One region of the Psychrobacillus sp. FSL W7-1457 genome, then DNA from elsewhere that is predicted to be linked to it. Evidence: a T-box and tRNA genes for the amino acid it is inferred to sense, from the RefSeq annotation. Region 1 holds a T-box; the other regions hold tRNA genes.

What was found. The T-box of region 1 lies ahead of serS (serine--tRNA ligase). A T-box ahead of a tRNA ligase gene usually reads a tRNA of that ligase, here a tRNA-Ser.
Region 2: it encodes a tRNA-Ser, which carries the amino acid that the T-box ahead of serS (serine--tRNA ligase) is inferred to sense. The anticodon was not compared.
Region 3: it encodes a tRNA-Ser, which carries the amino acid that the T-box ahead of serS (serine--tRNA ligase) is inferred to sense. The anticodon was not compared.

What each region holds. Positions count from the first base shown of each region.
Region 1 covers NZ_CP151993.1:14,954-25,284, reverse strand. Annotated here, with positions in the region: gene NSQ95_RS00090 (glycosyl hydrolase family 18 protein) at 1-919, opposite strand, end outside; gene tadA (tRNA adenosine(34) deaminase TadA) at 996-1,472, shown strand; gene serS (serine--tRNA ligase) at 1,688-2,962, opposite strand; T-box leader at 3,045-3,256, opposite strand; gene pdxT (pyridoxal 5'-phosphate synthase glutaminase subunit PdxT) at 3,281-3,874, opposite strand; gene pdxS (pyridoxal 5'-phosphate synthase lyase subunit PdxS) at 3,876-4,766, opposite strand; gene NSQ95_RS00065 (PLP-dependent aminotransferase family protein) at 4,818-6,272, shown strand; gene NSQ95_RS00060 (serine hydrolase) at 6,335-7,705, opposite strand; gene guaB (IMP dehydrogenase) at 7,803-9,269, opposite strand; rRNA gene rrf (5S ribosomal RNA) at 10,109-10,224, opposite strand; rRNA gene NSQ95_RS00045 (23S ribosomal RNA) at 10,281-10,331, opposite strand, start outside.
Region 2 covers NZ_CP151993.1:2,697,242-2,707,572, reverse strand. Annotated here, with positions in the region: gene NSQ95_RS13250 (cation diffusion facilitator family transporter) at 1-928, opposite strand, end outside; gene NSQ95_RS13245 (MgtC/SapB family protein) at 946-1,668, opposite strand; rRNA gene NSQ95_RS13240 (16S ribosomal RNA) at 2,229-3,783, shown strand; rRNA gene NSQ95_RS13235 (23S ribosomal RNA) at 3,989-6,917, shown strand; rRNA gene rrf (5S ribosomal RNA) at 7,039-7,154, shown strand; tRNA gene NSQ95_RS13225 (tRNA-Val) at 7,178-7,253, shown strand; tRNA gene NSQ95_RS13220 (tRNA-Thr) at 7,267-7,342, shown strand; tRNA gene NSQ95_RS13215 (tRNA-Lys) at 7,349-7,421, shown strand; tRNA gene NSQ95_RS13210 (tRNA-Leu) at 7,444-7,528, shown strand; tRNA gene NSQ95_RS13205 (tRNA-Gly) at 7,546-7,620, shown strand; tRNA gene NSQ95_RS13200 (tRNA-Leu) at 7,635-7,723, shown strand; tRNA gene NSQ95_RS13195 (tRNA-Arg) at 7,740-7,816, shown strand; tRNA gene NSQ95_RS13190 (tRNA-Pro) at 7,826-7,902, shown strand; tRNA gene NSQ95_RS13185 (tRNA-Ala) at 7,920-7,995, shown strand; tRNA gene NSQ95_RS13180 (tRNA-Met) at 8,023-8,096, shown strand; tRNA gene NSQ95_RS13175 (tRNA-Ile) at 8,103-8,179, shown strand; tRNA gene NSQ95_RS13170 (tRNA-Ser) at 8,192-8,284, shown strand; tRNA gene NSQ95_RS13165 (tRNA-Met) at 8,389-8,465, shown strand; tRNA gene NSQ95_RS13160 (tRNA-Asp) at 8,469-8,544, shown strand; tRNA gene NSQ95_RS13155 (tRNA-Phe) at 8,688-8,763, shown strand; tRNA gene NSQ95_RS13150 (tRNA-Gly) at 8,772-8,845, shown strand; tRNA gene NSQ95_RS13145 (tRNA-Ile) at 8,852-8,928, shown strand; tRNA gene NSQ95_RS13140 (tRNA-Asn) at 8,933-9,007, shown strand; tRNA gene NSQ95_RS13135 (tRNA-Ser) at 9,015-9,105, shown strand; tRNA gene NSQ95_RS13130 (tRNA-Glu) at 9,113-9,184, shown strand; gene NSQ95_RS13125 (1,4-dihydroxy-2-naphthoate polyprenyltransferase) at 9,699-10,331, opposite strand, start outside.
Region 3 covers NZ_CP151993.1:3,082,309-3,092,639, forward strand. Annotated here, with positions in the region: tRNA gene NSQ95_RS15100 (tRNA-His) at 1-49, opposite strand, end outside; tRNA gene NSQ95_RS15105 (tRNA-His) at 85-160, opposite strand; tRNA gene NSQ95_RS15110 (tRNA-Trp) at 186-259, opposite strand; tRNA gene NSQ95_RS15115 (tRNA-Tyr) at 268-351, opposite strand; tRNA gene NSQ95_RS15120 (tRNA-Thr) at 361-436, opposite strand; tRNA gene NSQ95_RS15125 (tRNA-Phe) at 441-516, opposite strand; tRNA gene NSQ95_RS15130 (tRNA-Asp) at 660-735, opposite strand; tRNA gene NSQ95_RS15135 (tRNA-Met) at 739-815, opposite strand; tRNA gene NSQ95_RS15140 (tRNA-Val) at 941-1,016, opposite strand; tRNA gene NSQ95_RS15145 (tRNA-Glu) at 1,039-1,113, opposite strand; tRNA gene NSQ95_RS15150 (tRNA-Ser) at 1,137-1,228, opposite strand; tRNA gene NSQ95_RS15155 (tRNA-Asn) at 1,235-1,309, opposite strand; rRNA gene rrf (5S ribosomal RNA) at 1,319-1,434, opposite strand; rRNA gene NSQ95_RS15165 (23S ribosomal RNA) at 1,556-4,484, opposite strand; tRNA gene NSQ95_RS15170 (tRNA-Ala) at 4,599-4,674, opposite strand; tRNA gene NSQ95_RS15175 (tRNA-Ile) at 4,690-4,766, opposite strand; rRNA gene NSQ95_RS15180 (16S ribosomal RNA) at 4,876-6,430, opposite strand; gene NSQ95_RS15185 (nucleotidyltransferase-like protein) at 6,900-7,766, opposite strand; gene NSQ95_RS15190 (YgzB family protein) at 7,896-8,240, shown strand; gene perR (peroxide-responsive transcriptional repressor PerR) at 8,500-8,943, opposite strand; gene NSQ95_RS15200 (D-2-hydroxyacid dehydrogenase) at 9,056-10,000, opposite strand; gene bcp (thioredoxin-dependent thiol peroxidase) at 10,004-10,331, opposite strand, start outside.

The DNA of each region.
Region 1 (10,331 bases):
CGGCATTTCGATCGATTGCCAGTTGAACTGCTGCTTGGGCACTAATTGCTCTTGCAAATGGATTGCCTACTTTGTAGGGTAATGTCCAATCATAGCCGTACAGGTTTTGCCCCATCATAACCTTTTGTGAAGGTATTTCACTTATGGCATACTCTAAAACTTTTCTTACTGGACCTATTGGTGACACAGCCATCGGAGGTCCTCCACTATAGCCCCATTCATACGTCATAATGACGACGAAGTCTAACACCTCACCTAGAGCCTTATAGTCATGTCCTTCGTACCACTTACCAGGCTGGTTAGCACTTGTTTTTGGAGCTAAGCTTGCAGAAAAAATAAAGCTAGGAGCAAAAGCCCGAAACTCTTTTAAGAAAGTTACGTATTCATCCCGATCATCTGGATCTATATATTCAAAATCAGTATGAATATGATTCGTTCCTCTTCTATTAGCCTCAGCAACTGTCTCTTCAAATACTCTTTGCTTCACTTCCTCATTCGTAAAAATGGTATGAGCTAATGTGTCGCTAAAAGCACCTTCTTCAATATTGACTATTATAACAACTTCTTCCACGTTATTTGCCGCAGCAACTTCTGGCAACCTTCCCCAATCCATTTTAGTCAATGATCCATCTCTTTTAACTTCAAAAGCAAATGGCATCATGTAGGTTAATAGAGAGGCTACATTTTCTACTTGGCTAATAACTGTTTCAGATGGTGCCTCGGTATACCATTCCACATATAAATTGGTTTCAATCATTGGCCGATTTGGACTTGGAGTAGAGGGTAGGACTAATGATTGTCCAACGACCAATACATCCTGGTTCGGCAAGCCATTGATGGAAGCAATAGTAGCCGCACTAGTACCATTTTGTCTTGCAATAGAATATAAGCTATCACCTAACTTAACTGTATAAATCATCGCATCACTCCTTCAAATCAGAATATGCACGTTATCTACAAAACATGCTAAAATACGCGTAAGGAGTTGACTCCAAATGGATGAATATTATATGAATTTAGCAATTGAGGAAGCAAAAAAGGCTGCTGCCATAGGTGAGGTTCCGATCGGAGCTATTATCGTACATAAAAATGAGGTAATTGGGAGTGCCTACAATCTACGAGAAACGACCCAAAATGCAACGACACATGCAGAACTTCTGGCTATTCAAGAGGCATGTGCCAAAATTGGTAGCTGGAGACTCGAAGAAACAACCCTTTATGTTACTTTAGAGCCTTGCCCTATGTGTGCAGGAGCAATATTACAGTCACGTATCCCTCGAGTAGTATATGGTGCGAGAGACATGAAGGCAGGGTGTGTAGCCTCTCTGTATACGCTTTTAAATGATACTCGATTCAACCATGTCTGTGAGGTAACGGAAGGGGTTCTTGCGGAAACCTGTGGTAACTTACTAACGACTTTCTTTCGAGAGCTACGACTAAAGAAAAAGAACCAAAAACGCTTAGAACTCTAGGCGTTTTTGGTTCTTACTTTTATATCATTAAAAGTATCTTATAACGGATCATTTGCCTGTCGGGGCAGAGATAGGTGCTTGCGCTTTTCTTTTTGGCTAGCTCCAGCACCTTGTCCCTCGGGGTCAAATGAATAAAAGTTCTGGTGGCTGAAGAGCTGCCTCCTCACTTTTCCCCATTTGCCTGTCGGGGCAGACATAGGCGGTTCCGCTTTTCTTTATTTAATAATTGTTTTTCCGCCCATGTATGGTTGTAGGACCTCTGGGATTTTAACTGATCCATCTGGTTGCTGATAATTTTCTAGGATGGCAGCTACTGTGCGTCCGATTGCTAGTCCACTACCGTTTAATGTGTGTACAAACTCAGGTTTAGCACCCGGTTCTCTTCTAAAACGGATTCCAGCACGACGAGCTTGGAAGTCCTCGAAGTTACTGCATGAAGAAATTTCTTTATATTCGCCATAGCTTGGTAACCATACTTCAATATCATACTTCTTCGCTGCAGTGAATCCAAGATCTGCTGTGCACATACGTAGCACACGATATGGAAGTCCTAAAAGCTGAAGAACCTTTTCTGCATGTCCTGTTAGAAGGTCCAATTGCTCGTATGAATCCTCTGGTTTAACAAAACGTACCAGCTCAACTTTATTAAATTGATGCTGACGGATTAGCCCGCGTGTATCTCTACCTGCAGAACCAGCCTCTGAACGGAAACAAGCACTAAAAGCAGTAAAGGCTTGTGGAAGATCAGCTCCATCTAAAATTTCATCCCGGTAGAAGTTAGTTACTGGCACCTCAGCCGTTGGGATTAAGAAATAATCCTCCTCGTTAACTAAGAAAGCATCCTCTTCAAACTTTGGAAGCTGTCCAGTACCTGTTAGGCTCATACGGTTTGCCATATATGGTGGTAGCATTTCTTCATAGCCATGCTCTTCTGAATGAAGGTCCATCATGAAATTCCATAGCGCGCGCTCTAATCTTGCCCCTAAACCACGGTAAAAAGCAAAACGGCTTCCAGTTACTTTTGCAGCTCGTTCAAAGTCCACAATTTTTAAATCTGTGGCGATATCCCAATGAGCCTTTGTATCAAAGTTAAACGCAGGGACCTCTCCCCATTTACGAATTTCAACATTATCATCCTCAGAATCGCCAATTGGAACGTCATCATGTGGAATATTTGGAATGCGCATCATCATATATTCAAATTTTTCTTCTACCTGGCGTAGTTCTTCATCTAATGCTTTAATCTCATCGCCTACTTCACGCATGCGAGCGATTACATCATCAGCATTCTCTTTATTTCGTTTCATTTGTGAGATTTTTTGAGAAACCTCGTTTCTTTCTGCCTTTAGTACTTCTGTTTTTGCTATTAATTCTCTACGCTTTTGGTCTAAAGGAAGAAATTGATCGAACTCGGAGATATCTTCTCCACGCTTCGCAAGTTTAGCTTTCACTTCTTCATAATTATCACGTACAAATTTTACATCTAACATATGATTTCCTCCTCTTGATATTTTTGGCCTATTAACCAGATTTAAATTCATAAAAAACGACAAAAAAGCCCCCATCCCTTATAAAAGGGACGAGAGCTACCCGCGTTGCCACCCTGATTGATCTGACATCTCAGATCCACTTGTCTAATAACGGCTTTTCAACCGGCCACAGCTTACCTATTTTTCAGCTGCGCAACTCAAAGGACGGATTCACAAGCGCTTTTATCAGCTCCCACCAGCCGCTGACTCTCTAAAAAAAACTTACTTGCTACTACTTCCTATCATCGTTTTTTAAATCATGAAATTAACCATACTTTACTATAGGTTGACCGGTTTGGCAAGCGATTCCTGAACCATTTGTATAAAATAGGCAGTTATACGATGATCATTTGTTAATTCGGGATGAAAGGAGCATCCCAATATATGATTCTGTCTTGCCATTACGATTCGTTCTTCATGGGTAGCAAGAATTTCTACACTCTTATCTACTTCGACAATATGTGGAGCCCTTATAAAAATGGCTGGAAAATCAGTCGCTATCCCTTGAATATCTAAATTAGTTTCAAAGCTATCCACCTGACGACCGAAGGAATTTCTTGCGACAGTTGCTTGTAGCACACCAATATGATGTGTATCCTGACCTTGAATTTGCTTTGCTAATAATATTAGACCAGCACAAGTACCAAATATAGGCTTGCCTGAATCTGCAAACTGCTTTAAACAACCTAGTAAATCAAAACGGTCTATAAGCTTGCGCATTGCGGTACTTTCTCCACCAGGTAGGATTAAGCCATCTATTCCTTTCAAGTCTTCTTTTGTTTTAATCTTTACTGCTTTTGCTCCGCATTCCTCCACTGAACGGATATGTTCCGTAACAGCTCCTTGAAGAGCAAGCACTCCTATTGTGACCATCTTACCACCCTCGATCTTGCATACGCTCAGCAGTTGATAAACGAGAAATCTCTATTCCCTTCATAGGGATTCCTAAATCCTTTGAAATCTCCACTAATAATTTATAATCTTGATAATGAGTAGTTGCCTCTACAATAGCGCGAGCAAATTTCTCTGGATTATCGGATTTAAATATACCTGAACCGACAAACACTCCATCTGCTCCTAGCTCCATCATTAGTGCAGCATCTGCTGGAGTTGCAACTCCTCCTGCTGCGAAATTTACTACTGGTAATTTTCCTTTGTGCTTAATTTGCAATAAAATTTCATATGGTGCTCCAAGAATTTTTGCCTCTGTCATTAATTCATCCTCATCCATATGCACAATCTTTCTCACTTGGGCATTTACCTTACGCAAATGACGAACTGCTTCTACAATATTCCCTGTCCCAGGCTCCCCTTTTGTGCGAAGCATGGATGCACCTTCTCCTATACGTCGAGCAGCCTCTCCCAGGTCCTTACACCCACAAACAAATGGAACAGTAAACTCACTTTTTCGAAGGTGATACTCCTCATCCGCTGGGGTCAGTACTTCTGATTCGTCAATATAATCCACACCCATTGCTTCAAGCATTCTGGCTTCCGTGATGTGTCCAATACGCGCTTTAGCCATGACTGGAATCGTTACAGCACTCATTACCTCTTCCATTATGCGAGGATCGGCCATACGAGCCACTCCGCCCGCAGCACGAATATCAGATGGCACACGTTCTAATGCCATAACTGCCACGGCTCCTGCTGCCTCTGCAATACGAGCCTGCTCCGCATTAATAACATCCATTATAACTCCACCCTTTTGCATCTCAGCCATACCTCTTTTTACTAGCTCTGTTCCTGTCATATGTAAATTCATCCTATATACCTCCTAATTGTTATAAAATTTAGTATAATGGTATTTGACCATATGAAAAGTGCCAGAAACAATAAAATGAACATGGTCAGATTGGATGATACAATGGATTTTCTCATGCTTCCTTTAGAAAAGAACACAAATCTGCCATTATATGAACAATTATATAAATTTTTAAAAGATGCCATTGTGCAAGGTCATATTAAGGAAGGAGAAAAGCTTCCATCTAAAAGAAAGCTAGCTGAATACCTAGATCTAAGTCAAACAACGATCGAGCTTTCCTATAGTCAGCTTGTCGCAGAAGGATATATTAATTCGGAGCCAAGAAAAGGGTATTTTGTCCAAAACATAGAAGAGCTAGCTCTGATTGAAAAGGAAGATACTCCTGTTGGAAAAGAAGAGAAAGCTACTTCCTTCCATATAGACTTCTCACCGGGAAAGATAGATGAAGATTCTTTTCCTTTTACTCTTTGGAGAAAATACGCAAAAGAATTAGCTCATGAAGACCATAAAGATCTATTGCAGCTAGGACATCCTCAGGGAGACTATATACTAAGACAACAAATATCGTCCTATCTTTATCAATCCCGTGGTGTAAAAAGCAGACCAGAGCAAATTATTTTAGGATCAGGTACAGAACAACTCATGCCACTTCTCGTTCGTCTTCTTGGTGACAAAGCCGTTTATGGTTACGAAAATCCTGGGTATCCATTATCCCATCACCTTTTTTTAGAGAATGAGGAAAAGTCTGTTGCTGTTCCAGTAGACGAGGAAGGGTTAGTGGTGGAGGAGCTGGAGAAAACTAATACAACGGTTATGTATGTTACACCATCTCATCAATTTCCAACTGGTTCTGTTATGTCAGCCTCACGCAGAAGTCAACTGCTAGCATGGGCTTATCAGGAAGAGAAACGATATATTATTGAAGATGATTATGACAGTGAGTTTAGATATACAGGAAAACCAATACCTTCTTTACAAGGTATGGATCAAAACGACCGTGTAATTTACTTAAGCACATTTTCGAAGTCTCTCATGCCCTCCTTAAGGATTGCCTACGCTGTCCTTCCAAACACGCTTATAAAGCAATATAAGGACAAATACTATTATTATTCTGCTACTGTACCACGCATGGATCAGCATATACTTGCAAAATTTATGGAGGACGGTCACTTTGCAAAGCACTTAAATAAAATGCGTAAAATTTATAAAAGAAAGCTGGAAATTGTCACGAAGACACTTTCAGAGTATGAGCCTATTGTTAAACTTTCAGGGGAACAGGCAGGAATGCATCTTCTATTAACCATCCAGACAGATAGGAAGGAAGAGGAGCTTGTTTCTCTTGCCCAACAAGCTAACATTCAAATCTATGGTTTGCATAAGTATATAACCTCTCCCATTGACGAAACTGTTCCAAGGTTAGTTTTAGGTTTCGGTGGACTAGATTTTACAAATCTTTCGTCCTCCATACATGAACTTATGCGGGCAATCAAAATAGAGAAGTCATAACATCCATTGCAAACTAAAAGCACTGAAACCCATATAGAGTTTCAGTGCTTTTTTATAGAGATTTAAAATAAACCACCAACAAAATCTGTTGTACTATCCCATAATCCGCTAAAGAATTTGCCGATGCCTTGTAGCATTAAACTAAACCAACCTGCTTTTTCTACAGCTTCTGTTGTTACTACATCAACACTTCCTTGATCGCCAGTAATGTACCCATAATCAGTACCTTCAGATTTTTCAAGATGGACTTTTCCTACTACTGTGTCCTTCTTGACTTCTGCTTCTAGCTTGTCTTCTAATGGAGTGAAAACAGGCTTGTACAGATCTTTATCACTGGATTTGATCAGCATAGAGATAGGTTCTTTCACTGCAATTGCAACCGTATCTTCTTTTCCTTTATTTACTTTCAAAGTTTTATGACCAGGAATTTTATATCCTTCGGGTATTAGCTCTACTTTAGTAAATTGGGCAAAACCAAAATCAAATAACGCTCTAGTTGCGTCAAATCTAGCTTCATAACTTCCTTTTCCGTTAGCGTCTACTGCTTTCATGACTACAGCGATTACTCTCATACCGTTTCTTTCAGCAGTTCCGGTAAAGGAATGTCCTGCAAAATCTGTTGTTCCTGTTTTCAAACCATCTACGCCTTCATATTCGTAAACTAGTCCTGGTAGCATCCAGTTCCAGTTACTCATTTTGATAGCATCCGATGTGCCCTCGCGAAAAATTTTATGAGGAATCTTTGTTGTCTCTAACACTTCTGGATAGTCTTTCATCAGAAGATAAGCTAATTTTGCCACCGAGCTAGCAGGCATGACATTTTCATCTGTTGCTCCTGTGCTTGCCGGATGCATGCCTTGTAAATCTGCGTTGTTTAAGCCTGTTGAATTTACAAATTTATAGTTTTCTAAGCCCATTTCTGAAGCTTTTTCATTCATTAACTTCACAAAGTTTTCTTCAGTTCCAGCAATTGTTTCTGCTATTGCAATAGTTGCTGCATTGGCTGAATAGATTGCCATTGCTTCATATAATTCACGAATTGAATAAGTACCATCCTCGCGTAGAGGCACGTTACTTAGACGACGATCTTGAGAAATTTTATATGTATATTCATTTACTGAATATTGTTGTTCCCATGAAATTTTACCTTCTTCTATTGCTTCAAAAAGAAGATATTCGGTCATCATTTTTGTCATACTTGCAATTCCTAAAGCTGCATCTGCATTTTGCTCAAAAAGAATTTTTCCAGAATCAGCATCTACTAAGATTGCTGCATCAACATTTAAATTTAAACTTTCCTCTGCTTTTGTGTTAGTTGGCATTCCACCTACTAAAGACACAAGCAACATCGGAAGTACTAGCCACTTTACCATTGTTGTTTTCCAATATTTCTTCACTACTGTACCTCCACTTTTTCTATTATCAATGCTCATTTTATCATACTTTTTGAACTAGGTGCATAACACTTTAAAAAAGCACCCATTCGGCCTATATATAGACGTGAAATGGGTGCGAAAGTTTCTACTTATTTTAAGAGATAGAGTAGTTTGGTGCTTCTTTTGTTATTTGTACATCGTGTGGGTGACTTTCTCGTAGGCCAGCACCAGTCATGCGAATAAATTGTGCATTTTCTCGTAGGTCTTCTAAAGTACCTGTACCACAATACCCCATACCTGCTCGAACTCCACCAAGAAGCTGATGAATTGTATCAGAAAGTGGACCTTTGTATGGAAGACGACCTTCAATACCTTCTGGAACTAATTTCTTTGCATCCTCTTGGAAATAGCGATCCTTAGAACCTTTTTCCATTGCAGCAATAGAACCCATTCCTCGGTAAACTTTAAAACGTCTCCCTTGGAAAATCTCTGTTTCCCCTGGGCTTTCCGTAGTTCCAGCAAGTAGACTACCTAGCATAACTACATGTCCTCCAGCAGCTAAAGCTTTTACAATATCACCAGAGAATTTAATACCGCCATCGGCAATAATCGTTTTTCCAGCCTTGCGAGCTTCAGTAGCACAATCATAGATAGCTGTAATTTGTGGCACACCAACTCCTGCTACTACACGAGTAGTACAAATTGAACCTGGACCAATCCCGACTTTCACCACATCTGCACCAGCTTCGTATAAAGCCTTTGTAGCAGCACCAGTTGCGACATTTCCAGCAATAATATCTAAATCTGGATAGGTTGCTCTTATTTCCTTCACTACATCTATTACGCCCTTAGAATGTCCGTGAGCTGTATCAATAACAATTACATCTACCTGTGCAGCCACTAACTTTTGTACACGAATCATTGTATCACTTGTTACTCCAACTGCAGCTCCTACTAACAATCGACCGTGTTGATCCTTAGCAGCGTTAGGAAACTCAATTACTTTTTCAATGTCTTTAATAGTTATTAAGCCTTTAAGGATTCCGTTATCATCAACGATTGGTAATTTTTCTATTTTGTATTGTTGAAGGATTTTTTCAGCTTGTTCTAATGTAGTACCAACTGCAGCAGTCACTAACTGTTCTTTAGTCATTACTTCATTAATTGGTAAAGAATAATCTTGAATGAAACGTAGGTCACGATTCGTAATTATTCCAACTAGTTTTAGTTCTTCTTCATTATTTACTATAGGAACCCCAGAGATGCGGTATTTCCCCATTAAATGCTCTGCATCATAAACTTGATGAGTCGGTGTTAGATAAAAAGGATCCGTGATAACGCCATTCTCTGAACGTTTAACTGTTTCCACTTGTTCTGCTTGTTCCTCAATGCTCATGTTTTTATGAATAATTCCTAGTCCACCTTGGCGTGCCATAGCAATAGCCATTTTCGCCTCTGTAACAGTATCCATACCAGCACTGATCACCGGAATATTTAATTTGATTTTTGATGTTAAGTGTACTGATAAATTAATATCCTTTGGTAAAACCTCTGATTGAGCTGGAACTAATAAAACATCGTCGAATGTTAAACCTTCTTTTTGAAATTTCGATTCCCACATTACGCTGACTTCCTCCTCTATAATTAAATATTATTACAAGGTTATCAGCGGGCACATAGACTGTCAAGAATCGATAAATAATATATATATTCCGACTTTTCTTGCAATTATTTTATTACTTTGTCTATTAAAAGATTAAAAACTATTAAGTTGAAACTAGGTTTGAGTCCATAACACCTATTTTAATAGATAAATATATAAACTGAACTTTCTCTAAGAGTAATATCGATATTTATATGCTTTTAATTGATGTCTGCTCTGACAGACGCTTCCTGTGGCGTGAGCATTAGACCGCACAGGTGTGATGTATTATCTGCCTCACTATACCTGCTTGTGTCACTGCCTATTGGTAAGTATTTTACTGGTAGATTGCTATATATATCATTAATTTTTACCTATGTAATATTCTTATGAAAGTTTATTTGAAACTAGAAAATCGCAAAGAGCTTCTAAGCTATTCTCACATCTGTGGTTAGGGAGAGTGATAGCCTTCGGCTTGTTCCTTTAAAAATAAAAAGACCAAACAAAAAAGCCGCCACCGATTACTCGGTAACGACTTTCTTTGGTGCCCAGCGACGTCCTACTCTTGCAGGGGCGACCCTCCAACTACCATCGGCGGCTGCGAAACCAGATGGGCGGCAGATTTCTTCGTCAGCCGCAGTCGTTCGGTTCTCGCGTATGCCATACGCTCCGAGCCTCTCTTCCTTGCTTCCTCGAACTCTTTGCCCCTCCGGCTTCTCGCCTACTTGCTTAGGGAGAGAGTGCCTTCGGCTTTTTTTTTCATTTTAAACAAAACAAAAAAGCCGCCACCGATTACTCGGTGACGACTTCCTTTAGTTGCCCAGCGACGTCCTACTCTTGCAGGGGGAGACCCCCAACTACCATCGGCGCTGAAGAGCTTAACTTCCGTGTTCGGTATGGGAACGGGTGTGACCTCTTCGCCATCATCACTAGACTTTTGAGTTGTTCACTCAAAACTGGATAAAAGACATCATATTAGAAACAAACCATTTGGTTAAGTCCTCGATCGATTAGTATTCGTCAGCTGCACGTGTCGCCACG
Region 2 (10,331 bases), 1.3 Mb from region 1:
CATCTTCATCAAAGGAGATCGTAACGTCAGATACACCTTGTTGACTTAGGATAAGATTCTTTAGGACATCATGGATATCATCGACTGTTGCAAAGGAAAGTGAGGCATCAACTTCAGCAATTAATGTTACATGTAGATATTCTCCTTCTTTAATAACTTCTAACTGTTGAATGTCTTTAACTTCTTTTACATCTGAAATTACATGTGCAATATGCACTAGCATCTGTTCATCGGTTTCTCCAAGAGCTCCTCTTGCATTATCAAGGAACACTTTACCTACAACATAGAACATCATTAAACCAATTAGGATAGAAGCAATACCCTCAGCTTGTAGAAAACCTGTAAAGTGTGAAATTAATACAGCTACAAATGCAAGGATACCACCTGAAGTAGCAACTAAATCCTCCATAAACACAAGCTTTGTAGCAGGTTTTGCTCTATTTAAGTGTGTAAAGCTTGTAGTGAGGGGGGCAAGGAAGGTTCCTTTAATACCAACTTCATGTAAAATTTCTTTTCCTGCCTTATATAAGACGATAAACTCTAATATTATTGCAATAGCAAGGACGGATAACGTAATTGCTAGCCCACCTGATGCTACTGGGTGCTGTATATGATGCCATCCTTCTTTTATCGTTTCATACGACAAGATTCCTACTAATATAACTGCTCCCAAGCAAACGAGGTTTACCAATCGACCAAAACCATTTGGGAATTTTGGTGTAGGCGCTTTTTTAGAAAGAGCAGAGCCTATAAAGACGAAGAATTGATTGGCTGCATCTCCTATTGAGTGCATCATCTCTGCGAACATTGCTACGTTCCCTGTTAAGAAAAATGCTCCTCCTTTTAAAGCTGCGATAATTGTATTAACAACTGCTGCGATTAAAGATGGTTTATTACCACCCTTTAGTAAAGTGAAAAATTGTCCCATAGATAGTTGCTCCTTTTTTAAATTGATTCTAATTCCAAAGTTTCCACAAATTCCAATTCTGCAATGGAATGATAAAATTCTACCGTGTTTTTCTTAGTTAGAATAGATAATCTGATATGAACTTCATGTTTTATCTCATCATTCTCTAATTTAATATCTTTTATCCGAATACTATCGATATAAAAGCCACAGTCTTTTAAGTAATAGTACATTTTAGATATGCTTTCTTGTTTTAATACAATAACCTTTAATGATAATTCTTTGGATCGTAAGCGCTTCGGACCGACTTTAGATAGAAGAGGAGGGATTACTTCTATACCTATTAGTACGATAACAACGGTAAGGGCAGCTTCCAGATAAAAACCCGCACCTACCGCTATACCTATTCCGCCGGCTCCCCAAATCATTGCTGCCGTAGTAAGTCCACTTATACTGTCGTTGCCCTTGCGTAGAATGACACCTGCTCCAAGAAAGCCGATACCGCTTACTATTTGTGCGGCCAATCGTAAAGGATCCATAGTTATATTTACTCCATCATGACCATGATGTGCTTTGTAAGCTGACTCTATTGATATGTATGTTAGTAAACAACTAAAGGTTGCAATGACGATGCTTGTTTTAAGGCCAATTGGTTTCTTTTTTAATTCTCTTTCAATCCCTATAACTAAACTTAGGGTTGCCGCAAAACCTAATTTTATTAATATTTCACCATATCCGTTTAGATAGGGAATCCAATCCACCGTGGTGCCTCCTTTCATATAGATAGTTAAGAATATGTGGAAATTTTAATCTTATACTTACATACCCAGTTTTCTGCTTAATATCACTTAGAGATAAAAATAGTTTTTTCCAGAAGCCAAGGTAGCATTTATAATAGATAATCCAGTAGTAATAAAGATGTTTTTATAAGCAGGAACTAGTGAAAGTAAGGTAAAACCTTTATAAATCGGTGTTTTTAACGTAAAAGAGAAGGAAAAGATCAAATAATTAAAGAAAAACCTATAAATTTTAATAAAAGGTATTGCTTTTTGTTTTTAATCGTTGTATATTAATACATGTCCTTCAGAACATGTGAGTAACGACTTAAAAGAAGTTAAAAAAAATTGTTGACAACTTAACTGAAGCGAGATATACTAATAAAGTCGTCAAAAACAAAACGACACAATGAACATTGAAAACTGAACATGCAAAACGTTAAGACATACAGCATCAACAAGCTTCGGCTTGATTGACGCAAAACAATTTTTGACATCATTTAATGATGATGCCAGCAAAACAAAATGAGCTTTTTAAGTTCTCTATTATGGAGAGTTTGATCCTGGCTCAGGACGAACGCTGGCGGCGTGCCTAATACATGCAAGTCGAGCGGATGATGAAGAAGCTTGCTTCTTCTGATTTAGCGGCGGACGGGTGAGTAACACGTGGGCAACCTGCCCTGTAGATTGGGATAACTCCGGGAAACCGGGGCTAATACCGAATAATCCATTACCTCACATGAGGAAATGTTAAAAGACGGCATCTCGCTGTCACTACAGGATGGGCCCGCGGCGCATTAGCTAGTTGGTGAGGTAACGGCTCACCAAGGCGACGATGCGTAGCCGACCTGAGAGGGTGATCGGCCACACTGGGACTGAGACACGGCCCAGACTCCTACGGGAGGCAGCAGTAGGGAATCTTCCACAATGGACGAAAGTCTGATGGAGCAACGCCGCGTGAGTGAAGAAGGTTTTCGGATCGTAAAACTCTGTTGTGAGGGAAGAACAAGTACGAGAGTAACTGCTCGTACCTTGACGGTACCTCATTAGAAAGCCACGGCTAACTACGTGCCAGCAGCCGCGGTAATACGTAGGTGGCAAGCGTTGTCCGGAATTATTGGGCGTAAAGCGCGCGCAGGCGGTCCTTTAAGTCTGATGTGAAAGCCCACGGCTCAACCGTGGAGGGTCATTGGAAACTGGGGGACTTGAGTACAGAAGAGGAAAGCGGAATTCCAAGTGTAGCGGTGAAATGCGTAGAGATTTGGAGGAACACCAGTGGCGAAGGCGGCTTTCTGGTCTGTAACTGACGCTGAGGCGCGAAAGCGTGGGGAGCAAACAGGATTAGATACCCTGGTAGTCCACGCCGTAAACGATGAGTGCTAAGTGTTAGGGGGTTTCCGCCCCTTAGTGCTGCAGCTAACGCATTAAGCACTCCGCCTGGGGAGTACGGTCGCAAGACTGAAACTCAAAGGAATTGACGGGGGCCCGCACAAGCGGTGGAGCATGTGGTTTAATTCGAAGCAACGCGAAGAACCTTACCAGGTCTTGACATCCCGCTGACCGGCCTAGAGATAGGCTTTTCCCTTCGGGGACAGCGGTGACAGGTGGTGCATGGTTGTCGTCAGCTCGTGTCGTGAGATGTTGGGTTAAGTCCCGCAACGAGCGCAACCCTTGATCTTAGTTGCCAGCATTCAGTTGGGCACTCTAAGGTGACTGCCGGTGATAAACCGGAGGAAGGTGGGGATGACGTCAAATCATCATGCCCCTTATGACCTGGGCTACACACGTGCTACAATGGACGGTACAGAGGGTCGCAACCCCGCGAGGGTGAGCAAATCCCATAAAACCGTTCTCAGTTCGGATTGTAGGCTGCAACTCGCCTACATGAAGCCGGAATCGCTAGTAATCGTGGATCAGCATGCCACGGTGAATACGTTCCCGGGCCTTGTACACACCGCCCGTCACACCACGAGAGTTTGTAACACCCGAAGTCGGTGGGGTAACCCTTTTGGGAGCCAGCCGCCGAAGGTGGGACAGATGATTGGGGTGAAGTCGTAACAAGGTAGCCGTATCGGAAGGTGCGGCTGGATCACCTCCTTTCTAAGGATATATTCGGAATACAGATTTTTATCTGTATCTTAACGTTTTGCAGTTCAGTTTTGAATGTTCATTCTATATGAGCATTTAAAGCTTTTTAACTTGTTCTTTGAAAACTGGATAAAACGACATCAAAAAAAGAAACAAACGCAAGATATTCAAATTGTGATCACTTACGTGATTGCAAGTGTAGTACTTTTAACTTTTAGGTTAAGTTAATAAGGGCGCACGGTGGATGCCTTGGCACTAGGAGTCGATGAAGGACGGCACTAACACCGATATGCTTCGGGGAGCTGTAAGTGAGCTTCGATCCGAAGATTTCCGAATGGGGAAACCCACTGCCCGTAATGGGGCAGTACATTTGCGTGAATACATAGCGCATCTGAGACACACCCAGGGAACTGAAACATCTAAGTACCTGGAGGAAGAGAAAGAAAATTCGATTCCCTGAGTAGCGGCGAGCGAAACGGGAAGAGCCCAAACCAAGAGGCTTGCCTCTTGGGGTTGTAGGACACTCTATACGGAGTTACAAAAGAATGAGCTAGACGAAGCGACCTGGAAAGGTCCGCAGGATAGGGTAAAAGCCCCGTAGTCAAAAGTTCATTCCCTCCAGAGTGTATCCTGAGTACGGCGGAACACGTGAAATTCCGTCGGAATCCGGGAGGACCATCTCCCAAGGCTAAATACTACCTAGTGACCGATAGTGAACCAGTACCGTGAGGGAAAGGTGAAAAGCACCCCGGAAGGGGAGTGAAATAGACCCTGAAACCGTGTGCCTACAAATAGTCAAAGCCCGTTAACGGGTGATGGCGTGCCTTTTGTAGAATGAACCGGCGAGTTACGATTACATGCGAGGTTAAGTTGAGAAGACGGAGCCGCAGCGAAAGCGAGTCTGAATAGGGCGAATGAGTATGTGGTCGTAGACCCGAAACCAGGTGATCTACCCATGTCCAGGATGAAGGTGAGGTAACACTTACTGGAGGTCCGAACCCACGCACGTTGAAAAGTGCGGGGATGAGGTGTGGGTAGCGGAGAAATTCCAATCGAACCTGGAGATAGCTGGTTCTCTCCGAAATAGCTTTAGGGCTAGCCTCAAACGTTAGAATCTTGGAGGTAGAGCACTGTTTGGACTAGGGGCCCATCCCGGGTTACCGAATTCAGACAAACTCCGAATGCCAATGATTTATGTTTGGGAGTCAGACTGCGAGTGATAAGATCCGTAGTCAAGAGGGAAACAGCCCAGACCACCAGCTAAGGTCCCAAAGTATTTGTTAAGTGGAAAAGGATGTGGCGTTGCTTAGACAACCAGGATGTTGGCTTAGAAGCAGCCATCATTTAAAGAGTGCGTAATAGCTCACTGGTCGAGTGACGCTGCGCCGAAAATGTATCGGGGCTAAACAAATCACCGAAGCTGTGGATTGATACCTTTGGTATCAGTGGTAGGAGAGCGTTCTAAGGGCGTTGAAGTCAGACCGGAAGGACTGGTGGAGCGCTTAGAAGTGAGAATGCCGGTATGAGTAGCGAAAGATGGGTGAGAATCCCATCCACCGTATGACTAAGGTTTCCTGAGGAAGGCTCGTCCGCTCAGGGTTAGTCGGGACCTAAGTCGAGGCCGATAGGCGTAGACGATGGACAACAGGTTGATATTCCTGTACCACCACCCCACCGTTTGAGTGATGGGGGGACGCAGTAGGATAGGGTAAGCGTGCTGTTGGTTATGCACGTCCAAGCAGTGAGGTGTGAGTGTAGGCAAATCCGCACTCTGTAACATTGAGCTGTGATGGCAAGGACGTATGTCCGGAGTTCCTGATTTCACACTGCCAAGAAAAGCCTCTAACGAGGTGGGAGGTGCCCGTACCGCAAACCGACACAGGTAGTCGAGGAGAGAATCCTAAGGTGAGCGAGAGAACTCTCGTTAAGGAACTCGGCAAAATGACCCCGTAACTTCGGGAGAAGGGGTGCTCTTTTGGGTGAATAGCCTAGAAGAGCCGCAGTGAATAGGCCCAGGCGACTGTTTAGCAAAAACACAGGTCTCTGCAAAACCGTAAGGTGAAGTATAGGGGCTGACGCCTGCCCGGTGCTGGAAGGTTAAGAGGAGTGCTTAGCGCAAGCGAAGGTGCGAATTGAAGCCCCAGTAAACGGCGGCCGTAACTATAACGGTCCTAAGGTAGCGAAATTCCTTGTCGGGTAAGTTCCGACCCGCACGAAAGGCGTAACGATCTGGGCACTGTCTCAACGAGAGACTCGGTGAAATTATAGTACCTGTGAAGATGCAGGTTACCCGCGACAGGACGGAAAGACCCCGTGGAGCTTTACTGTAGCTTGATATTGAATTTTGGTGCAACTTGTACAGGATAGGTAGGAGCCTTAGAGCCCGGAGCGCCAGCTTCGGAGGAGGCGTCGGTGGGATACTACCCTGGTTGTATTGAAATTCTAACCCATACCCGTAACCCGGGTAGGAGACAGTGTCAGGCGGGCAGTTTGACTGGGGCGGTCGCCTCCTAAAGTGTAACGGAGGCGCCCAAAGGTTCCCTCAGAATGGTTGGAAATCATTCGAAGAGTGTAAAGGCAGAAGGGAGCTTGACTGCGAGACCTACAAGTCGAGCAGGGTCGAAAGACGGGCTTAGTGATCCGGTGGTTCCGCATGGAAGGGCCATCGCTCAACGGATAAAAGCTACCCCGGGGATAACAGGCTTATCTCCCCCAAGAGTCCACATCGACGGGGAGGTTTGGCACCTCGATGTCGGCTCATCGCATCCTGGGGCTGTAGTCGGTCCCAAGGGTTGGGCTGTTCGCCCATTAAAGCGGTACGCGAGCTGGGTTCAGAACGTCGTGAGACAGTTCGGTCCCTATCCGTCGTGGGCGTAGGAAATTTGAGAGGAGCTGTCCTTAGTACGAGAGGACCGGGATGGACACACCGCTGGTGTACCAGTTGTTCTGCCAAGGGCATCGCTGGGTAGCTATGTGTGGACGGGATAAGTGCTGAAAGCATCTAAGCACGAAGCCCCCCTCAAGATGAGATTTCCCATTACGCAAGTAAGTAAGATCCCTCAAAGACGATGAGGTAGATAGGTTCGGGGTGGAAGCGTGGCGACACGTGCAGCTGACGAATACTAATCGATCGAGGACTTAACCAAATTGTTTGTTTCTAAGATGTCAGTTTATTCAGTTTTGAAAGAATAAATTTTTATTAAATTAATGCTTGTAATAATCTACATAGTTGATATAATAGAACTTGTCTTTCAATAATTATTCAAGTCTAGTGATGATGGCGAAGAGGTCACACCCGTTCCCATACCGAACACGGAAGTTAAGCTCTTCAGCGCCGATGGTAGTTGGGGGTCTCCCCCTGCAAGAGTAGGACGTCGCTGGGCTTGCAATAAAAAAATATTACCCAGGAGGATTAGCTCAGCTGGGAGAGCATCTGCCTTACAAGCAGAGGGTCGGCGGTTCGAGCCCGTCATCCTCCACCATAATTTTACTCCTGCCGGAGTAGCTCAACTGGTAGAGCAACTGACTTGTAATCAGTAGGTTGAGGGTTCAAGTCCTTTCTCCGGCACCATTTTCCGAGCCATTAGCTCAGTTGGTAGAGCATCTGACTTTTAATCAGAGGGTCGAAGGTTCGAGTCCTTCATGGCTCATTCACTTTTGTGAAATAAATATGCGGGTGTGGCGGAACTGGCAGACGCACTAGACTTAGGATCTAGCGCCGCAAGGCGTGGGGGTTCGACTCCCTTCACCCGCACCATTTAATTTAATAACCGAGCGGAAGTAGTTCAGTGGTAGAACACCACCTTGCCAAGGTGGGGGTCGCGAGTTCGAACCTCGTCTTCCGCTCCAAAGATTCACTAAGTGCCGGGGTGGCGGAACTGGCAGACGCACAGGACTTAAAATCCTGCGGTAGGTGACTACCGTACCGGTTCGATTCCGGTCCTCGGCACCACTTTTAAGTAACATTAGCGCCCGTAGCTCAATTGGATAGAGCGTCTGACTACGGATCAGAAGGTTGTGGGTTCGACTCCTGCCGGGCGCGCCAATATATATACGGGAAGTAGCTCAGCTTGGTAGAGCACTTGGTTTGGGACCAAGGGGTCGCAGGTTCGAATCCTGTCTTCCCGACCAGTTATTAATAAAAATTTGGGGCCTTAGCTCAGCTGGGAGAGCGCCTGCCTTGCACGCAGGAGGTCAGCGGTTCGATCCCGCTAGGCTCCACCAAATATAAAATTTTCTTTTAAAGTTCCTGGCGGCGTAGCTCAGCTGGCTAGAGCATTCGGTTCATACCCGAAAGGTCGTGGGTTCGACTCCCTCTGCCGCCATCTTAAGGACCTTTAGCTCAGTTGGTTAGAGCAGACGGCTCATAACCGTCCGGTCGCAGGTTCGAGTCCTGCAAGGTCCACCAACATAATTTTTCGGAGGAATACCCAAGTCTGGCTGAAGGGATCGGTCTTGAAAACCGACAGGCGGGTCATACCGCGCGGGGGTTCGAATCCCTCTTCCTCCTCCATCTTATTGTTAGTGGGAAATTATACATAACATCTATGCAAGTAAGCTTGGAAACGGAAAAGTTATTAAATACATAGTTGATTTAAATTTCAACGATTTTATTGTCGCGGGGTGGAGCAGTTCGGTAGCTCGTCGGGCTCATAACCCGAAGGTCACAGGTTCAAATCCTGTCCCCGCAACCAAATGGTCCCGTGGTGTAGCGGTTAACATGCCTGCCTGTCACGCAGGAGATCGCCGGTTCGATCCCGGTCGGGACCGCCATTTATTATTCAATATGTTAGAGATTTAGGATAAGCAAGCAAATCGAGGAAGCAATCGAACGAAAGAAGAAGCGTACTAAAGTACGTGACTGAATGAGTGAGTGAAGCTGACAAAGAGTTGTGCCGCTTAGCGTAAATCGAAGAGGCTCAGTAGCTCAGTCGGTAGAGCAAAGGACTGAAAATCCTTGTGTCGGCGGTTCGATTCCGTCCTGAGCCACCATTTATCACGCGGGTGTAGTTTAGTGGTAAAACCTCAGCCTTCCAAGCTGATGATGAGAGTTCGATTCTCTTCACCCGCTCCAATTAATGGGCCTATAGCTCAGCTGGTTAGAGCGCACGCCTGATAAGCGTGAGGTCGATGGTTCGAGTCCATTTAGGCCCACCATTATTCCGAAGTAGCTCAGTGGTAGAGCAATCGGCTGTTAACCGATTGGTCGTAGGTTCGAGTCCTACCTTCGGAGCCATATATATGGGGAAGTACTCAAGTGGCTGAAGAGGCGCCCCTGCTAAGGGTGTAGGTCGGGCAACCGGCGCGAGGGTTCAAATCCCTCCTTCTCCGCCATATATAAGGCCCCTTGGTCAAGCGGTTAAGACACCGCCCTTTCACGGCGGTAACACGGGTTCGAATCCCGTAGGGGTCATAACTTTAAAAAGACAATCACTTCGGTGGTTGTCTTTTTTATTTTATCTTTATGATATGTAAGGATCGTTATAACACTGCAGGTCCTTAAGGGAAGAGGTATTAAGAAAAGTAATGTATTTATTGTAGTAAATCTATACTGCACTTAATTATAATAACTTCCCTGTCATGTTTGTGAAATTCCTTTCAAATATTGTTAGCAGAACGATTACATTAAAGTGATCGAGTAGGTTCTACATTATAGCATTTGGAGCGTTATCTTCTTGTGAAGAGATTTACTCCTAAAAGTTCTTCCACCGACCGATTATCAGGTAAAACCGACCGATTGTTGAAGGGAACCAACCGATTATTATGCCTAACCGACCGATTATTGAACAAAACCGTCCGATTCTAAAGAAACTACTCAAAATCTATTATTTGGTTAGATTTTTCTTTCTTCGTTTACACTTCTCCAACCTCTAATTTAAACTTCACAAATAAAAAAGCCAGGAAGCGTTTAACTTCCTGACTGATCATCATATTAAAAATCCTATTAACAAGCCAATACCTAAAAGAAATACGAAAATGGTATTGGTAAGTGCGGTGTTTTTCATTGCTAATCCAACTTCAAGGTGATTCTCTTTAGATTTAAATAGCTTTATAGCATCTAGTGGTTTCTTAGCACTTAGGAAGACTAGTAAAGCCCAAGGTGTAATAATTTGTAGAATTACTAGTAAGATGATCCATACATAAGAAACGATAAAAAATAAGGCTAACACATTAATAGCATTGTCTCTACCTATTAAGATAGCCATTGTTTTCCTACCGCCTTTTGTATCCTCTACAATATCTCGAATATTATTAGAAAGCATAATAGCAGCGACAAGCAGAGTGCTAGGGATAGATAGGAACAAGGCAAAGTTTGGTATAGAACCTACCTGAATGTATGTAGCAATTAAAACAATAAACATTCCCATAACCACGCCACTGAATAGTTCTCCAAACGGTGTATAAGCTATTGGGTAAGGTCCACCGGTATATAAGTATCCAATGAGCATACAAACGGCACCAATGATCAATAAAAGCCAAGATGATTGGGAACAAATATAAATACCTAACAGAGCGGCTAGGACGTATAGTACTAAGGCTAGTTGAAGCACTGTCTTTGG
Region 3 (10,331 bases), 880 kb from region 1:
CGAATGCCGGAATCACAATCCGGTGCGTTAACCACTTCGCCACGACCGCCACAGAATAAAAAAAAGAGCTAACCAGATAGAATATGGGGCGACTGATGGGAATTGAACCCACGAATGCCGGAATCACAATCCGGTGCGTTAACCACTTCGCCACAACCGCCATTATTCAAAGTTAACTTATTATTTGGCAGGGGCAGTAGGAATCGAACCCACATCAAAGGTTTTGGAGACCTCTATTCTACCGTTAAACTATGCCCCTATAAAAACTGGTGGAGGGGGACGGATTCGAACCGCCGAACCCTAAGGAGCGGATTTACAGTCCGCCGCGTTTAGCCACTTCGCTACCCCTCCACTAGACAGTGGTGCCGGAAAGAGGACTTGAACCCCCAACCTACTGATTACAAGTCAGTTGCTCTACCAATTGAGCTATTCCGGCGTAATGGTGGCTCAGGACGGAATCGAACCGCCGACACAAGGATTTTCAGTCCTTTGCTCTACCGACTGAGCTACTGAGCCTCTTCGATTTACGCTAAGCTGTACAACTCTTTGTCAGCTTCACTCACTCATTCAGTCACGTACTTTAGTACGCTCCTTCTTTCGTTCGATTGCTTCCTCGATTTGCTTGCTTATCCTAAATCTCTAACATATTGAATAATAAATGGCGGTCCCGACCGGGATCGAACCGGCGATCTCCTGCGTGACAGGCAGGCATGTTAACCGCTACACCACGGGACCATTTGGTTGCGGGGACAGGATTTGAACCTGTGACCTTCGGGTTATGAGCCCGACGAGCTACCGAACTGCTCCACCCCGCGACAATAATATTAGATGAAATTTAAATCATCCTACGCATTTAGTGAGTTTTACGTCTTCCACGCTTCGCTTTCTTCGTGAAGCGATTTGCTCCACCCCGCGATAATAATACTTGCTAAATTAATAATGGTGGAGGATGACGGGCTCGAACCGCCGACCCTCTGCTTGTAAGGCAGATGCTCTCCCAGCTGAGCTAATCCTCCGTAATGCTGGTTTAAAATTAAATGGTGACCCCTACGGGATTCGAACCCGTGTTACCGCCGTGAAAGGGCGGTGTCTTAACCGCTTGACCAAGGGGCCATTATGTATTAGAGAAATCTATCTGGCGGAGAGCAAGGGATTTGAACCCTTGAGACAGTGTTACCCGCCTACACGATTTCCAATCGTGCTCCTTCGGCCACTCGGACAGCTCTCCTAGAAATGGCTCCGAAGGTAGGACTCGAACCTACGACCGATCGGTTAACAGCCGATTGCTCTACCACTGAGCTACTTCGGAATAATATCCGCCTAGCGACGTCCTACTCTTGCAGGGGGAGACCCCCAACTACCATCGGCGCTGAAGAGCTTAACTTCCGTGTTCGGTATGGGAACGGGTGTGACCTCTTCGCCATCATCACTAGACTTGAATAATTATTGAAAGACAAGTTCTATTATATCAACTATGTAGATTATTACAAGCATTAATTTAATAAAAATTTATTCTTTCAAAACTGAATAAACTGACATCTTAGAAACAAACAATTTGGTTAAGTCCTCGATCGATTAGTATTCGTCAGCTGCACGTGTCGCCACGCTTCCACCCCGAACCTATCTACCTCATCGTCTTTGAGGGATCTTACTTACTTGCGTAATGGGAAATCTCATCTTGAGGGGGGCTTCGTGCTTAGATGCTTTCAGCACTTATCCCGTCCACACATAGCTACCCAGCGATGCCCTTGGCAGAACAACTGGTACACCAGCGGTGTGTCCATCCCGGTCCTCTCGTACTAAGGACAGCTCCTCTCAAATTTCCTACGCCCACGACGGATAGGGACCGAACTGTCTCACGACGTTCTGAACCCAGCTCGCGTACCGCTTTAATGGGCGAACAGCCCAACCCTTGGGACCGACTACAGCCCCAGGATGCGATGAGCCGACATCGAGGTGCCAAACCTCCCCGTCGATGTGGACTCTTGGGGGAGATAAGCCTGTTATCCCCGGGGTAGCTTTTATCCGTTGAGCGATGGCCCTTCCATGCGGAACCACCGGATCACTAAGCCCGTCTTTCGACCCTGCTCGACTTGTAGGTCTCGCAGTCAAGCTCCCTTCTGCCTTTACACTCTTCGAATGATTTCCAACCATTCTGAGGGAACCTTTGGGCGCCTCCGTTACACTTTAGGAGGCGACCGCCCCAGTCAAACTGCCCGCCTGACACTGTCTCCTACCCGGGTTACGGGTATGGGTTAGAATTTCAATACAACCAGGGTAGTATCCCACCGACGCCTCCTCCGAAGCTGGCGCTCCGGGCTCTAAGGCTCCTACCTATCCTGTACAAGTTGCACCAAAATTCAATATCAAGCTACAGTAAAGCTCCACGGGGTCTTTCCGTCCTGTCGCGGGTAACCTGCATCTTCACAGGTACTATAATTTCACCGAGTCTCTCGTTGAGACAGTGCCCAGATCGTTACGCCTTTCGTGCGGGTCGGAACTTACCCGACAAGGAATTTCGCTACCTTAGGACCGTTATAGTTACGGCCGCCGTTTACTGGGGCTTCAATTCGCACCTTCGCTTGCGCTAAGCACTCCTCTTAACCTTCCAGCACCGGGCAGGCGTCAGCCCCTATACTTCACCTTACGGTTTTGCAGAGACCTGTGTTTTTGCTAAACAGTCGCCTGGGCCTATTCACTGCGGCTCTTCTAGGCTATTCACCCAAAAGAGCACCCCTTCTCCCGAAGTTACGGGGTCATTTTGCCGAGTTCCTTAACGAGAGTTCTCTCGCTCACCTTAGGATTCTCTCCTCGACTACCTGTGTCGGTTTGCGGTACGGGCACCTCCCACCTCGTTAGAGGCTTTTCTTGGCAGTGTGAAATCAGGAACTCCGGACATACGTCCTTGCCATCACAGCTCAATGTTACAGAGTGCGGATTTGCCTACACTCACACCTCACTGCTTGGACGTGCATAACCAACAGCACGCTTACCCTATCCTACTGCGTCCCCCCATCACTCAAACGGTGGGGTGGTGGTACAGGAATATCAACCTGTTGTCCATCGTCTACGCCTATCGGCCTCGACTTAGGTCCCGACTAACCCTGAGCGGACGAGCCTTCCTCAGGAAACCTTAGTCATACGGTGGATGGGATTCTCACCCATCTTTCGCTACTCATACCGGCATTCTCACTTCTAAGCGCTCCACCAGTCCTTCCGGTCTGACTTCAACGCCCTTAGAACGCTCTCCTACCACTGATACCAAAGGTATCAATCCACAGCTTCGGTGATTTGTTTAGCCCCGATACATTTTCGGCGCAGCGTCACTCGACCAGTGAGCTATTACGCACTCTTTAAATGATGGCTGCTTCTAAGCCAACATCCTGGTTGTCTAAGCAACGCCACATCCTTTTCCACTTAACAAATACTTTGGGACCTTAGCTGGTGGTCTGGGCTGTTTCCCTCTTGACTACGGATCTTATCACTCGCAGTCTGACTCCCAAACATAAATCATTGGCATTCGGAGTTTGTCTGAATTCGGTAACCCGGGATGGGCCCCTAGTCCAAACAGTGCTCTACCTCCAAGATTCTAACGTTTGAGGCTAGCCCTAAAGCTATTTCGGAGAGAACCAGCTATCTCCAGGTTCGATTGGAATTTCTCCGCTACCCACACCTCATCCCCGCACTTTTCAACGTGCGTGGGTTCGGACCTCCAGTAAGTGTTACCTCACCTTCATCCTGGACATGGGTAGATCACCTGGTTTCGGGTCTACGACCACATACTCATTCGCCCTATTCAGACTCGCTTTCGCTGCGGCTCCGTCTTCTCAACTTAACCTCGCATGTAATCGTAACTCGCCGGTTCATTCTACAAAAGGCACGCCATCACCCGTTAACGGGCTTTGACTATTTGTAGGCACACGGTTTCAGGGTCTATTTCACTCCCCTTCCGGGGTGCTTTTCACCTTTCCCTCACGGTACTGGTTCACTATCGGTCACTAGGTAGTATTTAGCCTTGGGAGATGGTCCTCCCGGATTCCGACGGAATTTCACGTGTTCCGCCGTACTCAGGATACACTCTGGAGGGAATGAACTTTTGACTACGGGGCTTTTACCCTATCCTGCGGACCTTTCCAGGTCGCTTCGTCTAGCTCATTCTTTTGTAACTCCGTATAGAGTGTCCTACAACCCCAAGAGGCAAGCCTCTTGGTTTGGGCTCTTCCCGTTTCGCTCGCCGCTACTCAGGGAATCGAATTTTCTTTCTCTTCCTCCAGGTACTTAGATGTTTCAGTTCCCTGGGTGTGTCTCAGATGCGCTATGTATTCACGCAAATGTACTGCCCCATTACGGGCAGTGGGTTTCCCCATTCGGAAATCTTCGGATCGAAGCTCACTTACAGCTCCCCGAAGCATATCGGTGTTAGTGCCGTCCTTCATCGACTCCTAGTGCCAAGGCATCCACCGTGCGCCCTTATTAACTTAACCTAAAAGTTAAAAGTACTACACTTGCAATCACGTAAGTGATCACAATTTGAATATCTTGCGTTTGTTTCTTTTTCGATGTCATTTTATCCAGTTTTCAAAGAACAATTATTTTAATGGTGGAGCCTAGCGGGATCGAACCGCTGACCTCCTGCGTGCAAGGCAGGCGCTCTCCCAGCTGAGCTAAGGCCCCGAAATTAAAAAGGTATGGTGGGCCTAAATGGACTCGAACCATCGACCTCACGCTTATCAGGCGTGCGCTCTAACCAGCTGAGCTATAGGCCCTCTTTGAATTTCATTGTCTATTAAAAATATTAATATACATGAACATTCAAAACTGAACTGCAAAACGTTAAGATACAGATAAAAATCTGTATTCCGAATATATCCTTAGAAAGGAGGTGATCCAGCCGCACCTTCCGATACGGCTACCTTGTTACGACTTCACCCCAATCATCTGTCCCACCTTCGGCGGCTGGCTCCCAAAAGGGTTACCCCACCGACTTCGGGTGTTACAAACTCTCGTGGTGTGACGGGCGGTGTGTACAAGGCCCGGGAACGTATTCACCGTGGCATGCTGATCCACGATTACTAGCGATTCCGGCTTCATGTAGGCGAGTTGCAGCCTACAATCCGAACTGAGAACGGTTTTATGGGATTTGCTCACCCTCGCGGGGTTGCGACCCTCTGTACCGTCCATTGTAGCACGTGTGTAGCCCAGGTCATAAGGGGCATGATGATTTGACGTCATCCCCACCTTCCTCCGGTTTATCACCGGCAGTCACCTTAGAGTGCCCAACTGAATGCTGGCAACTAAGATCAAGGGTTGCGCTCGTTGCGGGACTTAACCCAACATCTCACGACACGAGCTGACGACAACCATGCACCACCTGTCACCGCTGTCCCCGAAGGGAAAAGCCTATCTCTAGGCCGGTCAGCGGGATGTCAAGACCTGGTAAGGTTCTTCGCGTTGCTTCGAATTAAACCACATGCTCCACCGCTTGTGCGGGCCCCCGTCAATTCCTTTGAGTTTCAGTCTTGCGACCGTACTCCCCAGGCGGAGTGCTTAATGCGTTAGCTGCAGCACTAAGGGGCGGAAACCCCCTAACACTTAGCACTCATCGTTTACGGCGTGGACTACCAGGGTATCTAATCCTGTTTGCTCCCCACGCTTTCGCGCCTCAGCGTCAGTTACAGACCAGAAAGCCGCCTTCGCCACTGGTGTTCCTCCAAATCTCTACGCATTTCACCGCTACACTTGGAATTCCGCTTTCCTCTTCTGTACTCAAGTCCCCCAGTTTCCAATGACCCTCCACGGTTGAGCCGTGGGCTTTCACATCAGACTTAAAGGACCGCCTGCGCGCGCTTTACGCCCAATAATTCCGGACAACGCTTGCCACCTACGTATTACCGCGGCTGCTGGCACGTAGTTAGCCGTGGCTTTCTAATGAGGTACCGTCAAGGTACGAGCAGTTACTCTCGTACTTGTTCTTCCCTCACAACAGAGTTTTACGATCCGAAAACCTTCTTCACTCACGCGGCGTTGCTCCATCAGACTTTCGTCCATTGTGGAAGATTCCCTACTGCTGCCTCCCGTAGGAGTCTGGGCCGTGTCTCAGTCCCAGTGTGGCCGATCACCCTCTCAGGTCGGCTACGCATCGTCGCCTTGGTGAGCCGTTACCTCACCAACTAGCTAATGCGCCGCGGGCCCATCCTGTAGTGACAGCGAGATGCCGTCTTTTAACATTTCCTCATGTGAGGTAATGGATTATTCGGTATTAGCCCCGGTTTCCCGGAGTTATCCCAATCTACAGGGCAGGTTGCCCACGTGTTACTCACCCGTCCGCCGCTAAATCAGAAGAAGCAAGCTTCTTCATCATCCGCTCGACTTGCATGTATTAGGCACGCCGCCAGCGTTCGTCCTGAGCCAGGATCAAACTCTCCATAATAGCCAGCTGACGATACGCAGCGTATTGCGTTGTCAGCTTCGTTCTCTCGGTCAGTCACGTACGTAAGTACGCTCCTTCTCTCGCTCACTTGCTTCCTAGCACTACACTACGTCTCGACAGCCAGAAAAATAGAACTAGTTTAAAAGCTCATTTTGTTTTGCTGGCATCATCATTAAATGATGTCAAAAAATGTTTTGCGTCAATCAAGCCGAAGCTTGTTGATGCTGTATGTCTTAACGTTTTGCATGTTCAGTTTTCAACGTTCATTTTTGCGTTGTCGTTTTTTGCGACTTCTCTAATTTATCACCATTCAACCGGCTAGTCAAGAAGTTTTTTAAAAAACTTTTTTTATTAATTTTCTGCTGTTTTTTAATTCGTTTTTGACGACGCTTATTATAATACCGCACATTTTATACATATGTCAACAAAAAACGAGTATTTTTTTAAAACGTTTTTTGTTGACTCGTTTTCATCCTTTGACTTTGTAGTATCTATGCTCGATATGGCTGCTTTTCGTCGGTTGTTTTTCGACTATAATTAACCCTTTGTCCACTAAGAATTCTATAAATACTTCTAGATCTACAGAATAGTTTTTCAATTCCTCTTGTTCATGAATCTCTTGAATGGTCCAATACTCTTTAGAAGAAAGTACTTCTACTATATGCCGTGCCCCATCCTTTGTTCTAGAATGAATTAGAAAATCGCTAGCTAAAAATAATAGTTCTAGTCTCTTCTCTAATGTTTCTCGACTTGATACTAGCTCATCGTACAATTTATATATAGAAGGATCTAATTGCTTTACTTGCTTCCACACCATAACCTCTGGGTGCATTCCCTTTTCAATAATAGCTAATCTCGCTAAATGATGAAGTGAGTTTACAATATGAGTATAAGCATCTAGATAATTTAGTTGCTCAAAGAACACCTTTGCTTGCATATAACTTCTACTTAACTTAGCAAACTCAATTCCCATCCTTACGTTTCGACCATTTATCGGAAACTCTTGGAGCTCCCTTTTTAGGTTTTCTACATATTCATTTCTATCAAAAACAACTCGGCCGTTGATCATCCAATCTACAAGCTTAGGGTTGGCTCCTACTATAAACCATTTCCGTATTTGTTTTTCTGTAATTATATGCAGGGCAGCCTTTTTGTCGCTATACGTATAATGCTTTGTAAAAACAGGATTAGAGGAATCTTTTGTTATTATAAATAGAATAGAGTCAAAGGTATCCGTAATTGGACTGACCTCTTCTATTTTTTCTATCAATATGATGCCTAATGTATTTGAATCACTTGCTCTTTCTTGATAAATAGGTCTTAACAATGCTTCCAATGTGAAAGCCTCCTTTTTAAACTTATGTATTATTCTTCGACAATTATTTGATATTTCCTCTTTAAACTTTTAGGACATTCCTTTATATAAAAATATGTTATAGTGTATGTACAATTAGGAGGTAAAAATATGAAACCCTATAAAAACAAAATAAATCGAATCCGCTCCTTTGCGCTTGGCTTAATTTTCTTTGGCTTTATCATTATGTACGGCGCTATATTTTTCAGAGAAAACCCAATCCTAGTAACTATTTTCATGACACTTGGGTTACTTTCTATTATAGGAAGTACAGTTGTTTATGGCTGGATAGGTTTACTATCTACTAGAGCTGTTCAAGTAGTCTGCCCCAATTGCGGAAAACATACGAAAGTTTTAGGTAGAGTAGATATGTGTATGTATTGTAAAGAACCACTTACATTAGACCCTACTCTTGAAGGCGAAGAATTTGATGTTAGCTACAATAGAAAGAAATAATTTTCTGCACTTTGCTTTTAGGCAAAGTGCTTTTTTATATTAACATAGTATACTAGTCAAGGAACTAAAAGGGAAAATATAAGAAAAACTTTTCTAACCTACCTCTTAGTATCTTAAGAACCCTCTTCTTTCATACAGCTGAATCAATTTCATATATAAGAGTGTTTACAGATTTGACACGAATTTCTTATGTATTGATTGCGATTGCAAACGCATTATTTAACCATAAGAAAAACCGAGCGAATAAACGCTCGGTTTTTTATTGGACTTTAGTTGCTTGTTCTTTACAAGTAGGACACGTACCGTATATCTCCATTCGGTGAGAGCTAACATCATATCCGGTCAAGTGAGAGGCAAGATGCTCTACTTCATCTAATCCTGGATAATGGAAGTCAACTATTTTACCACAAGAGTTACAAATCATATGGTAGTGATCATTTGTGATAAAATCAAAACGACTTGAATTATCACCATATGTTAATTCCTTTACTAGGCCAGCTTCTCTAAACACACGTAAGTTATTATAGACTGTGGCTACGCTCATGCTAGGAAATTTACTTTCAAGCGCTTTATATATATCGTCCGCAGTGGGATGGGACATAGATTGAATAATAAATTCCAGAATCGCATGGCGTTGAGGCGTTATACGTACACCGGTTGATTTCAATGTATCTAAAGCGTCTCTTAAATGTACTTCCGTCATCGCTATGCACCTCTCTTTATAATCATTATTAAATGATAAGTTTATAATTATTATAAAGAGGAACTGTCCTTAATGTCAAATTTTTCGACTATTAACATAGCATTATACATTTTTAGTAGCCTCGTGTAGCATCTATTACATTCTCAATATCATTCTCTTGTTTTAGAAACGCCACTAAATTTCTAGAGAAAATTTCAAGCGCTCTCACTACGTATTGTGAGGAATGACTAGAAATGTGTGGGGAAACAATCACATTTGGCATACGCCAAAAAGGATGGTCACTTCCTAACGGTTCCTGCTCGAACACATCTAACACTGCGTAAGCAATGCATTTGTTTTCTAGTGCCTTTAATAGGTCCAGTTCTTTCACTAGATCTCCGCGTCCGTAATTCATAAAAATAGCACTCTCTTTCATAGACTGAAAATGCTCATATGTTAGCAACCCTCTTGTTTCCTCCGTACTTGGCAGAATAGATACTACTATATCTGCTTGAGGTAGCACTTCTTTTATAGATCCAAAAGATATCATCTCGTCCATGAATGAAGAAGTATTTCCACTTCGATTACAACCGATTGTCCTAACCCCAAAGGCCTGCAATAATCTTCCCACTTCTCCACCTATTGCTCCTGGCCCTAATATTAAGGCAGTCGAGCCAAAAAGCTCAGAGGAAGGAACCCTTTTCGACCAAATTGCGTTACGCTGATTCTCTGAGACGACCTGTAACGATTTCTTTATAGAAAGCAGATGAGCTAATATGGACTCGGCCATTGGTGTTTTATGAATCCCTCTAACATTTGTTAACAATATGTCGCGAGCTGCTATTTCTTGTAAAGGCATTTTTTCTAATCCTGCTGAGGCGACCATAATCCACTTCAGCTCTTTTGCACTATTTATATGGAAGGCTTTAAGGTCTTCTCCATATGTGACAACAACATCGGCAGTTTCTAACTCATTTTCATTTAATCCTTTTTGAAAGATAAAATCTATTTGTGGAAACTGATTGGTCAACCTTAATTGCTGCTCTTCCTTTGGTAAAAAAGAAAAAAGTACTTTCATCAATCATTCACCATCTTTGAGTAAGGATTTTAATGTATGTAACACTTCTTCTACATGATCTTTTACTTTAACCTTTCTCCATTCCTTCACAACAGTTCCGGTTGGATCTATTAAAAAGGTTGTTCGTTCAATACCCATATATTCTTTTCCGAAGTTTTTCTTCAATTTCCAAACACCGTAAGCCTCAGAAATTTCATGAGTATCATCTATTAATAAAGAAAACGGCAGTCCATACTTCTCTATAAACTTAGTGTGCGCCTTCTCATCATCTGCACTTACTCCCAGAATAACTGCATTTAAATCCGAAAAATCAGCATTTGCGTCCCTGAAT